3 regions of the Desulfosporosinus youngiae DSM 17734 genome follow, and region 1 is predicted to be linked to each of the others. Evidence: riboswitches for the same ligand, from Rfam matches in the RefSeq annotation. Region 1 holds a riboswitch; each other region holds the start of a gene.

The links. Region 1 has a riboswitch for cobalamin ahead of nikB (nickel ABC transporter permease). Riboswitches for the same ligand answer to the same signal wherever they lie in the genome.
Region 2: it holds a riboswitch for cobalamin, as region 1 does, so the genes downstream of both, DESYODRAFT_RS10690 (sodium:solute symporter family transporter) here and nikB (nickel ABC transporter permease) in region 1, are expected to answer to the same signal.
Region 3: it holds a riboswitch for cobalamin, as region 1 does, so the genes downstream of both, DESYODRAFT_RS19760 (HAL/PAL/TAL family ammonia-lyase) here and nikB (nickel ABC transporter permease) in region 1, are expected to answer to the same signal.

The regions. Positions count from the first base shown of each region.
Region 1 is NZ_CM001441.1:2,660,517-2,664,789, reverse strand. It holds gene DESYODRAFT_RS12275 (ABC transporter substrate-binding protein) at 1-788, opposite strand, end outside; gene nikC (nickel transporter permease) at 811-1,689, opposite strand; gene nikB (nickel ABC transporter permease) at 1,714-2,661, opposite strand; cobalamin riboswitch at 2,965-3,134, opposite strand; gene DESYODRAFT_RS12260 (hypothetical protein) at 3,341-4,273, shown strand, end outside.
Region 2 is NZ_CM001441.1:2,287,106-2,291,378, forward strand. It holds gene fliB (flagellin lysine-N-methylase) at 1-1,115, opposite strand, end outside; cobalamin riboswitch at 1,345-1,540, shown strand; gene DESYODRAFT_RS10690 (sodium:solute symporter family transporter) at 1,762-3,204, shown strand; gene DESYODRAFT_RS10695 (glycine/betaine/sarcosine/D-proline family reductase selenoprotein B) at 3,229-4,273, shown strand, end outside.
Region 3 is NZ_CM001441.1:4,262,123-4,266,395, forward strand. It holds gene DESYODRAFT_RS19755 (class I SAM-dependent methyltransferase) at 1-10, opposite strand, end outside; cobalamin riboswitch at 687-875, opposite strand; gene DESYODRAFT_RS19760 (HAL/PAL/TAL family ammonia-lyase) at 986-2,548, opposite strand; cobalamin riboswitch at 2,833-3,018, opposite strand; gene DESYODRAFT_RS19765 (ABC transporter ATP-binding protein) at 3,305-4,273, opposite strand, start outside.

The sequences.
Region 1 (4,273 bases):
CGGTCAGAGGCAGGAATGTTGAGGGCCAGATCCACACTGCCGTCCTGCAGGGCCATGGTACGGGTGGAGGGCTCTTTCGCCTGCATGATATTGACGGTTTTAAAAGGGACTTCCCCATCCCAGTAATGCTCGTTGCGCACCATCTGCACATCGTTGTCCTGAGTAAAGGAAACGAAAGCGTAGGGACCGGTGCAAATAGGACCCTCCAGCTGAACCTTCCGTTGAGCGGAGCCCTCCACATCAATCACCATTGTCCAGGGATAAGCCAGGCATCCCGGCATATCGGGAACCGGCTTTTTAGTGACGATGGTTACCGTCCCCGCAGCGTCATCTGCTGCAATGGAGGAATAAGTGAAGTGCCCCTGGGGGTTCCCCGCCCCGCCATTGGCGGGATCTTCCAGCTTGAAGAGGCGCTCGATGGATTTCACTACATCACTTGCTTTCATGTCTTTGCCATTTGAGAATTTCACGCCGTCGCGTATTTTGAACGTCCAGGTGAGGTTGTCGGCAGCTACTTCCCAGCTTTCCGCCAGCCATGGGGCAAAGTTCCCGTTTTCATCATAGCGGATCAGGGTTTCACCCGCACCCCAGCGCATCACAAACCAACCGTCCCAGTTCAGGGAAGGCTCCAATGTGGCGGACATCAGTTCAGTGGCGACATTCAACTGTGTTTTTCCCGACGAAGAACTTGCCGGGCCGGCTGTGCCCGGATTGCTGCCGCAGCCGGCGAGCATGGACAGCGCAAGGCAGATAGTGACGAATAGAATGAACCCTTTTCTCTTTTTCATATGTTTGACCCCTTTCAAATTATTATGATAATTGGTTAACTGTAGCATTGCTGCGGAGAACCCCGGCTTCATCCTCCGGGCGCCCTGAGAGGGTCTGCTCCTGTTTGGGGTCCAGAATATCGCGCAGGCTGTCCCCCAGGAGGTTGAACACTACCACTACTATAAACATCGCCGCTCCGGGACACCACAGCAGCCAGGGAGACGACTGGAAATACTGCCGGCCCTCACTGAGCATATAGCCCCACTCCGGCGTGGGCGGCTGGACGCCGAATCCCAGGAAGGACAGGGAGGCTAAAGCAAGCATCATCGCCCCGATATCCGTAGCGGCGGTAATCACCATTGTCGGCAGGGCATTGGGCAGCATATACCGCCAGAGGATATATCTGTTTTTCGTGCCTGTCATGCGTGCGGCGGTGATATAGTCGCAATTCTTTATTTTCAGAACCAGACTGCGCGCCAAGCGCGCGTATTTTGTCCAACTGACAACAGCGATAGCGGCAATGGAGTTTATCATATTGGGTCCTAAAATACCGGCAATCGCCATAGCCAGCACAAGATCGGGAAAAGCCAGCATACTGTCGGCCAACCGCATAATCACAGCGTCCACGGTTCTGCCGAAGAAACCGGCCACAATTCCGAGCAGCGTACCGCATACCAGAATGACTGTGACCAGCGTCAGAGCACTCACCACTGAGGTTCTCGCGCCAAAAACAACCCGGGAGAATACATCCCGCCCCAGGGCGTCCGTACCGAACCAGTGCTCCGCGCCGGGCAGCTGCAAAGCATCCTGCAGAACTGCCTCTAAGGGGTCATGAGTGGCAATAAGGGGCGCAAAGAGCGCTATGAATCCGATCAGCACCGCCAGGAAGGCAAATGCCATGAAACTTCTGTGTTTTTTCACAAAGTCAAGGAAAGTCTTTATGGCTTATGCCTCCTTCCGTATTCGGGGGTCAATCAGGCTGTAGGACAAATCAACCAGTAAATTGATGACCATATAAATCATGGCGATCCACAGCACAATGCCCTGAATTAATGGATAATCCCGCGCGCCGACGGCATTTACTGCCAGATTGCCAAGGCCCGGATAGGCGAAAACAATCTCCACCACTGCGGTCCCGCCCAGAAGGGAGCCAAGGGAAAGGCCCAGCATGGTTACCAGGGGCAATAAGGCATTGGGCAAAACGTGCCGGATCATTATCACAGAGGGTTTGATGCCTCTTGCTTTCGCACCTACGACGTAATCCTGCTGCAGCTCTTCTAAAACCGCAGCTCTGACCTGGCGGGAGTATTTCGAGGCCATGGCGATAGCCAGGGTAACCCCCGGCAAAACCAGCCTTTTCCAACCTGCCGTGGTTGATATCACCGGCAAAAGGTTGAGTTTAAGGGCAAATATGTACAAGAGAAGCAGTCCGATCCAAAATCCCGGCATGGATATTCCGACAAAAGAAAATCCGCGGAACAGATAGTCCGTGAATTTGTTTTGCCGAACAGCCGAGACAATACCGGCCGGCAGGGAGAGAGCCAGCATGAGAACGAGGGAAAACAACGCCAGCTTGAGAGTGGGCCAAAGCCGCTGGCTCAACAGTGCCGCCACAGGTGTTTTCTTCGAAAAGGATGTCCCGAAATCGCCTGCCAGACAGTTTGTCAGCCATGAAGTATACTGCAGGACAAAAGGTTTGTCCAACCCCATCGAATGTCTGGCCGCCTTCAGCATATCCTCGCTAGGCACAATGCCGCTGGCTGCAAACATAGCACTGGCCGGATCCCCCGGGGCCAGATATGTGAGCAAAAAAGTGAAAAAACTTACAAAAAACAATACAATCACCATTTGGAAGAACCGCTTGGTCAATTTCAGCAAGCTAATATGTATCACCTCTCAATCATCTCAGCCCTATGGCCTGCCTGCCCGGCAATACCTGCTGCTGATCATATAAAGAAAACCCGGCTTCGCCGAGCTTTAAACGCATGCTTGCGAATGAGGCGAAGTCGCTGGTTGCACTTATGCTTAGAAAGTATACAACGAAAAGTTATACTTTCTGACAGTATAAAAAAGCAGCCTGTTACGGCTGCTTTGAGTTTATGCTGCTAATCCGGGAAACCATGTCACTAAAGGCAAAGGATAGACCATTAGCCCATGAGAAATCCACCAAATGAGCGGCCCAGATACCGTAGGCGTTCATTAATATGTGTATAAGCAGGTCTCCTGACTTGGTTCATCGCCTTACAGCCCTTCCCGGAATACTCCAGTGGATTGCTGCAAAACTCCCCTTCACAGTGACGGCCTCGCTCCGGAATTACACCGGATTCCCTTTTAATTCATGCGAAACTTATACATGTTATTATATTAGCTTAATCTTAGCATGTCTGCTAATATTTGTCTATAGAATTGTTTTTAGATATTAAATTGTCAAATACTAGCATTTCGAAGAAAAGAATGGTGATTTGATGTCGTCAAATATTTGGAAATCACCGGAAACTATAAATGTTTAGAACTTGTGTGCCGATAAATAACTTGAAAGGTAAATTTATACTTTTACAATGGAGGTGGCTTTATGAAAATAGCAAGCTCAGATGTAGCGATGAGCAGTCAGCACAGTTATTCTGAAGCAACTGTCAGTTTTGAGTCTTTAAAATTATGGAGCAACCAAGGGGGTACTCTTAGCCAAATTAACTCTGCCAAGCTTGAGGTTGATACGGTTGAACTATCTGAAGAAGCTAAATATCTTCAGATGTCCGGGGAAAACAGCGTAAGCAAATCCAGCAATGAATCCGATTCGCTTTTTCAGCTCAGCGAATCAGATAAACGAAAGATTGAGCTTATCCAAATGCTCTTCAAAAGTCTAACGGGAAAAAAGCTTAAGCTTGTAGTACCGGATAACATCCAAGCCCCCAAAACAATTGCTGTTCAGCAATTGCAGCAGCCCCAAAGTGCAGGCTGGGGTCTTATCTACAACCGAAGTACAACCCACTATGAAGCCGAAAGTACGTCTTTTAACGCTCAGGCATCCATCAAAACGGAAGATGGCCGGGAAATCAATTTGAATTTGCAGTTAAATTTGAGCAGAGAGTTTATTTCCCGAAACAACCTCAGCATACGTGCCGGAGAGGCTTTAATCGATCCCTTGGTTATCAATTATGGTTCGGCAAGTGCCTCAGTTACCCGGGAGAAGTATGAGTTTGACATTGATGCGGACGGAACACTGGATCAAATATCCTTTGCCGGACCTGGCAGCGGTTTTTTAGCCTTAGATCTTAATAATGACGGCATTATCAACGATGGCAGGGAACTTTTTGGTCCTAACAGCGGGGATGGTTTTTCTGATCTGGCCAAATATGATCTGGATAAAAACGGGTGGATTGATGAAAACGATGCTATTTATGAAAAACTGCGGATTTGGATCAAAGATGCCCAGGGTAATGACTTATTATTGGCTCTGGGCGAAAAGGGAATTGGTGCCATCTATCTGGGAAATGTCAATACCAGC
Region 2 (4,273 bases), 370 kb from region 1:
ACTGACAACTCTAAACTAAGTCCTTGGTGGAATCCGGCAATACCGGTAAGAAGCATTTTGATCAATGAGTAATGAAACACGAGCTTTATATATTCGTCAAAAATATCTCCGTTACTCAGTGGAAAAAGATTATTGTAGACGTAATTCACCAGATAATTCTCAAAAATATATTCGTGCTTAAAAGCAAAAGGAGCGTAGTAATTTTCAAAGGCCAGACGATAGTTTTCAGCCGAAATATCTAAGCTTATGTCAGGTGAATGCTTTATGCCTTGCAAAAACTCAATGAAACATTCAGCGTAGCGTTGATTGGTTATTCCCTGTACAAGCCTTGTGAGAGCGCTTTGCATCAACAGTTTAAACTGAACTACCGGGGATGTGGGGGTTTTCGCGAGAAGCGCTGTTAAAGACTCTTCCTTTAATAATTGGGCAAAGGAAGCAATGAACTCAGGTATAGTATCAACCTTTTTTTCATTACATACTTTCGCAAGCTTTTGAAAAAACAATCCCAGGATAATAAGCCGTTCCTCGAGCTTATAATCCCTGTTCTTTAATAGATGAAGTGTAAAATTTCGTAAATCCTGAAAATACTTGTTGGGTGTATCAGTGAAGGCCGGATCATTGGTATTAAGTGAAATTGAAATTTTGTTGCGCACATCCAGAGGTTCTTGTACTGAAATAAAGTCAATTCCTTTAGAGTTTAACAGTGCCACGCGTACAGCCTCGGGACAGGACATGACAGCGGATTTTTCCAGGATACCGTTGATAACATTAGTTACCCGGGGAAAAGCAAAACAAATCTGGGGTAAATAGTTTTCGCCTTGTTTTAACTGCATTAGGCAAAGTCTTTTTTTAGTTAAAAAAGGGCAGGTTGAATCATTGTTTAGTATCACATGGGCGTAGGTTTCCGCACTTTGTTCGGTTTGGTTGAGTTCGACCTTATTATCGATTATTTCTTTCAATGCCGGGTCATGGATACTGCTGTATTTTTTGAAGGTTCCGCTGTCCACCGTGATACTGCTCCAGCCAAAGCAGCAGCTGTCCTCGCAGGCGGAACCTATGCAATTGAAAGACTTCAGGTAGAGAGGCATTTGTATCTCTCTCGTTGTTTTAGTCATGTATTTTCCCTCAAATCCATTTAAGAGTGTTAATATTAATTAAGGCACAATTATTATAATTTTACACCCAAATATGGGCCTTTTTCCCTGATAATTTTAAAACTTGTATATAAAAATATTAAGTGTCAGGCCTCAATAAAATTTATGAAGAAAACGAATCGTTTGTGGCAAAAAGTAAGGAGTGGGGTTGACGTATTCAAATAATTAAAATAATATGTAGCTAAGTAAATAACTGATACGGTATCGAGGTGCCCTGAAAGAGGGAGAATAGGGAATCCGGAATTGTCTTCAAAGGTGACAATAAACGGAGCGGACCCACCACTGTAATCGGCGAGCGATCAGAGGCCACTGGCATAAGCCGGGAAGGTCCTGAAGAACAGCAATGACCCGTAAGCCAGGAGACCTGCCTTGGTATTGTAGATTGTTAAGGATGAAGGTAAAGTCCTACGTCAAATTTTAAATTTGGCGTAGGACTTTTTTATTTGGGAAAGGGGTGATTTTATGTTTGCTTCTACAGCGGGGACGTTCCTATTCTCAACAATCATCGTTTTTGTTGTTGCTTCGCTGGCAATCTCGGTATTAAGCAAGAACTTATTTAAACTGTAAAAGTAGTATACCAGTGAAAAAATGTTAAGAGGTGGTTTATATGAGTATGGAAATGATCATCGGGTCGATATTATTCTTTGCCAGCATTATTGTAGTTGTGCTTCTTGCCCATAAACATACAGGAAGTGTCAGGGGTTATTTAACTGGGGATAACAATGTGGGCGGAGTAGTATCGGCCTTTACCTGGTCGGCTTCGGCAGCCAGTGCAGGACTTTTTTTAGGGGCAGCGGGGTTGGCTTATCAGTTTGGCTGGGCCGGTTTGATGTATCTTTTGGGTGTATTTGGGAGCATGTTTATCAGTTGGGTCCTGGTCATTCCAAGATTACGTCGTGTCGCTGTCAAGGCATCCATTTTGACGACGGCAGATTATTTGGCTCTGCGTTTCGGCAAAGAAAATCTGAAACCAATTACAGGACTTTGGACGCTGATTTTTATTATCCCTATGATTATTATCCAGCTCATGGGAGCCGGTTACCTTATTGAGTCAACCTTAGGCATCAGCTATTTTTGGGGAATGATTATTTTGGGTCTGACGATTGTCATTTCTACTCAGTTTAGCGGCTATCTAGGGGTTGCCTGGCTGGACACTCTGCAAGGAACGATCATGACGATTGGGACGATTGTTATGGTATACATCTCCATGAAGCTCGTGGGCGGGTTCTCCGGTCTCAATGCTCAGCTGGCGGTCATCGATCCGAAGCTCATAGAATTTAGGGGTTCCATGCCCCTAACTTTACAAATAGGTCTAATTATATCTTACCTTATCGCCTTTTGGGGTCAGCCGCATCTGACCGCGCGAGTATGGGGGCTTAAGGATTCCCTGGCGATGCGCAGAGCGTTTCCCATTTCTATGGCACTTGGAGCACTGTGGTCATTTGGTGCTGGCTTGGTCGGCTTAACTGCCCGGGTCATTCATCCCGGTCTGGCCAAATCCGATATGGCTATGCCGAGCGTGATCAGTGGTCTGCCCTCAATTTATGCGGCACTTTTGTTTTTTACATTAATTGCGGCAATGATGACAACCGCTAATTCCCTCTTGCTTGCCGTTTCAGGTACGGTAGGCAATGATATTCTGCCGCGCTTCTCTAAAGACGTAAAGGAAGGCACCAAGTTATTAGTGATAAAAGGGGCAGTTCTGGTGATAGGAATCATTTCCTTTGTGCTGGCCTTAAAACCTCCGGCCTTAATCCTGGAAATCAATGCTTTCGCTTTCGGTGGGTTTGCTTTGATTTTTGGTATTCCGCTGATACTTGGCGTCCTCTGGAAAAAGGCCAATCTCAGCGGCGCGCTGGCCGTGGTCGGTATTAGTCCATTGGTTTATATTATCTGGAAGCTGTTTTTAGTCAAACTAACCGGAATTCATGAAATGGTCGGTGCCTTGCTCGTGACCATTCTGATCATCCTCATAACTACGATCATTGGTAAGAAGCCTACCCCGCAAATGGAGGAAATATTTAGCTTAGGTCAGACCCCAAAGGTGTAATATCAGAAGAGAGGATGAATCTCGATGGAGAAAAGGATTAAAGTTTTTCATTACTTAAATCAATTTTTTGGAGAAATTGGCGCTGAGGATAAAGCGGACACCCCTCTGGAATTTCAGCAAAAAGCAGTAGGGCCGGGAAAGGAATTAGGGCGTTTGCTCGGTGAATCCTTTGTTATATCGACAACGGCAATTTGCGGAGATAACTATTTTCAAGAAAACCAGGATGATGTGCTAAAAAGAATTGCTCAAAAATTACAGCAGGAAAAAGTGGACCTCATCCTTGCCGGACCTGCCTTTGGTGCCGGACGCTATGGTGTTGCCGGCGGAGCAGTTTGTCAGTATTTATCTGACTTGTTGGGAATACCGGCGCTTACTGCTTTCTCGCCGGATAATCCCGCAGCAGAGATGTATCGCCGGAATCAAACCATCTATATTCTGCCCACGACTAAAACCGTGCGAGGGATGCAAGATGCCTTAGTCCGGATGGCTGCTTTTGCTCATAAGGTAGTGAGCCAAAAAGAGCTGGGAGCCGCTCAAGTCGAAGGCTATCTACCTCGGGGAATTCGCAAAGTCATTTCACGTGAGAAATCGGGCGCCCAAAGAGCCATAGAGATGCTTGAAGCCCGTTTGCAAGGCAGGAGTTACACTAGTGAACTGGTTCTCCCGGTTTTCGAACAGGTTAGGCCGCCCAAACCTGTAACGGAGCTGGCAAGTGCTAAACTTGCTTTTATAACCACGGCGGGGGTTGTCCCTAAAGGAAACCCCGACAAGATGAAAGCCTTAAATACGGACAATTGGGCGCTTTATCCCTTGGAGCTGCTCAGCGGAGGGGATTATGAATGCATTCATGGCGGAATTAATCCGGACCATTTAAACGCGCGGGCGGAATATGTTGTGCCCCTGCACACTGCTGATAAGTTTCGGGAACGGGGAGTTATCGGCTCGATCTTTAATAACTACTTTGTTTCAGCAGGATGCGGCGGGGTCATCAAGACGTTTCAAAGAATGGGGAGAGAAATGGCTGCCGCCTTAAAAGAAAACCATATCGATGCAGTAATTCTTACCAGCA
Region 3 (4,273 bases), 1.6 Mb from region 1:
TGGCGGCCATCAAAACACTCCTCTTTTTTAGTTTCAATCATCAAATAACCTTGTCCTTTTCAGCCCTGATACAGTTCAGTAATATCTGGACTGATAAATTCTTCCTTGAACCCAACATCGATCAGGACACCAGCATCCACTCCATTTCTGTTAATTATTTTTCATCAGCTGTCGGAATTTCGACAATTTGCTTAAAATAAAAAAGACCACGAAGCAGACTCTAGTGAGTCAAACCTCCATGGTCTTTGCAAATACCTTCGTGGTTCTGCATTTAAAATAATTTTGTACATTGATTCTACAAACTCTTCATAGATTCCTGCTTAATGTCTTATTTTTAAAATAAATTTTAAAGTTATAATTTTAACTGAACAAGTTTACTTTAAGGCACTGTCTTTCACTTCCTCTCAGTATAGAAACAAAAAAACCACAAAGTTGACCCTAATGAGTCAAACCTCCATGGTTTTTGCTTCCGCCCTCTCAGAATATCCCCATCATTTTATACCTTAACAGAACCGTCGAAACGCGAAGGACCCATTCGTTTTTATAATTTCTGTTATCATCCGTTACGCGCCCTCATCTTTCCCCTTTTTAAATTCAAAAAGCCCCTCGACGATGAGCGCCAAGAGGCCGTGTATATTCCTAAATACGACACTTACTTATAGAACCTCCCTATCGCTCGTAGAGTTACTGGTTCATTAACAAAGGCAGGTCTTCTGACTTTGGTTCATTTAAATACATCACGCCTTCCCGGTATGAACCAGTGGCCTATTGTATGAAACATCTCCCCATTACAGTGGCGGGACCGTGCAGGACTTTAACCTGCTTCCCTTTTAAGCCGTACTTTAAGTACACGCACCTTTATTCTCAAATATTTAATTACTATAATGTTAACGCATCTTAATCTCATGTGTCAACCATGAAGTACACCTGATAAGATTACTACGTCACATAAACAGGGTATCAGCTACTATAGCAAAAATGGATGTTAATATTTTAGATTTTCAACTATATCAAGTATTTTCTCTTCAGCGATGAGGCTGGAGACATGCTCAATATAAGGCTGTAAAAATTCATCCTTTTCGAGAAAAGGAACATTCTTTCTGATTAGATTTTTCACCGCTAAAGTTGTGGGGGATGGCAAAAGTTCTGCAATAAAATCTTGTGCTTGGGCAGCACACATTAATTCAATCGCTAAAACATATTTCAAAAGGTTTACAGTTTTATAGGCCTTTAATGCAGCATTATAACCCATACTCGTATAATCTTCCTGAAATGCACTTGTAATGGCGTTATCAATTGTTGCTGGATGACTAAATATTCTCATTTGACCTACGATACCCGCTGACGTATATTGCGGAATCATGAAGCCGTGATTTACGCCATTATTTCTAATTAAAAAGGCGGGAAGCTCACTTACATGCGGGTTAACCAGTCTATGGGTTCTTCTTTCTGACATTTTTGCCATCATCGTCATGGCCATGCATAAAGAATCAGCTTCAATTCCAACAAATGAACCATCAGCATTACATCCCATCAATACCTGTCCGTCATCTTCGCTGTCTGAAAATATTAAAGGATTATCACAACAGGAGTTCATTTCAGTAAGAACTGTTTGATATGCATCTTTGATTGTCTTCTTAGCTGCCCCGTGTACTTGAGGAACATTTCTTAATGACGTAGCATCCTGTACTCTGTAGGATTTGTATTGGGCAATTATCTCACTATCTTTCAATATATTTCTAATGTTTTCAGCAGTATTTATTTGGTCTTCATGTGGTCTTACAGCATGAATCCTTGGGTCATAAGCTTCTAGGGTTCCTTTTAATACTTCTAAAGACATGGCTGCAGAGATGTCTGCTGTTTTCGAATAATTAATTGCATCATATAATGTTAAAGCAGTTAGTGCTGTAATTGATGTCGTTCCAGAAACAAGGGATAAGCCCTCTTTGCTTGCTAAAGCGATTGGTTTCATACCCGCCTCTTCAAGAACTTTATCTCCGGGCAGTAAATTATCGTTAAACCAAGCCTTACCTAGCCCAATTAGAACGAGGCCAACGTGAGCTTCCGGCCCTAGATAGCCTACGGAACCATCTTTTGGTGCAAACGGGATAATGCCATTATTGAGAAGTCCTGCTATTTGCTCGAGAGTTTCCATCCGAACTCCGGCATAAGCTTGTCCCAGGTTTAAAAGCATCATCAGAAGTATTCCCCTTACTACTTCTTTGTCCAAAGGTTCTCCTACCGAGGTGGCATGGGACAGGAGTGTGTTTCTTTGTAAAAGCGCTGAGTCTTCAGGACATACTGCTTTATTCCAATTTTCTCCCAATCCGGTTGTGACACCATAGATAATTCTGTTTTCATTCGTAAATTTATCCACTAAAAATCGGGAACGATTAACTCTATCACGGTATTGAGCCGAAAACTCTACCTTGGCATTATATCGTACGACTCCGACAAATTGGTTTAACTCGATCGGGCTATCTCCTAATATCACTTTACTGATACATTTAGCTCGTTTTAGCGTATTTTCCAGACTATGCGTATGCATGAATTCTCTCCTTTATACGGAACCATCATTGAACAAAAGAAATTAAGAAATAAAATCGGTCAGTAAGGCTGACGTTATAACAATGACTACATTTTAAATTACAGCCCTGCGTGAAACTGCCGATGCGATCGTCCATCTCGTTTAATAATTCTCTTATCATCCGTTACGCCCTATCTTCCCCTTTTTTGAATTCAAAAAGCCCCTTGACGATGAGCGCCAAGAGGCTGTGTATTTCCCTAAATACAACACTTACTTTATAGAACCCCCTATCGCTCGTAGAGTTATTGGTTCATTCAACAAAGGCAGGTCTTCTGACTTTGGTTCATCAATGCTTTACGCCTTCCCGGTAGGACTAGTGGCTATTAGTATAAAACATTTCCCCATTACAGTGGCGGGACCGTGCAGAATTTTACCTGCTTCCCTTTTAAGCTGTACTATGTAGTACGCGCACCTTTATTTTCCAATATACAATTGTTTTAATGTTATCGTATATTAGTCTAATATGTCAACCATTAAAACAGTTGAACAGAGCTGAAGCATGATTTTCCCCTTGAAACTGAGAACAATAGTCGCTACTCAGACTTATCCAGGTTGAACGCCTTGGCCCTGAAATCCCAAAAAGGATGAGCCCTTGGGTGTAGTTCAAATGTTGCATCGATGCACCATTTAGGCTCTCTTCCCCCTCGGGGGAGGAGAGTATAGCAATGCTTTGCACATCACCTTATCCTCGCCGGATTGCCTTATTCTAAAGCTCAATTACGCGATCTTCCACCCCTTGGCCACCTCCTGTGCTTTCCAGAGCTGTGCATACAAGCCTCCCTTCTCAAGGAGCAATGAATGGGCACCCTGCTCTACAAGACTCCCCTGATCAAAAACAAGAATTTGATCTGCGGTCTGAATGGTACGCAAATGATGGGCAATGACAAGCACTGTCCGTCCCTTGGCCAGAGCACTGACGGCTTTTTGGATCTTGGTCTCGTTCACAGGGTCCACATTGCTGGTGATCTCGTCCAACACAACAATAGGTGCATTTTTAAGGAAGGCGCGGGCAATGGAAATACGCTGTTTTTGACCACCGGATAAGCCCACACCGTTTTCCCCCACTCTTGTATCATATCCTTCCGGCAGCCCGGCGATAAAGTCATGGATTTGTGCCTTTTTTGCCGCCTCGATAACCTGTTCCCGTGTTGCGTTCCGGTTGCCCAGCCGGATGTTTTCATAGATACTGTCAGCGAAGAGCACGACATTCTGCATGACAATACTGATATTGGAAAGCAGCTCGTCATAGTCCATATCCCGGATATCCACACCACCTACCTGGATGGAACCTCTTCCAATGTCCCAGAAGCGCAGCAGCAAATTGGTGATCGTGGTCTTCCCGGAGCCGGAGGGACCTACCAATGCCGTCAAGCTTCCCTGAGGCAGCTTAAAATTGATATTTTTCAGCGCGAACTCATCGGTTTCATAGGAAAAATCAACCTTTTCATAAGTGATATCAAAAGCGCTTGTTTTTCTTGGAAAAACTGCCGCCGGTACAGTGGGGGCCTCCAACACCCCTTCCACCCGTCGATAGCTGTCCTTTACCTGCAGGTAGTCCAGCCAGTACTTCTCAATTTTCCGGAAAGGCTTGTAAAATTCCACACTGAAAATGATAAATATCAATAGTGTTTCAAAGTTAAGGCTTCCTTGATGCAGCATTAATGCTCCTACTATAATCATTACCGC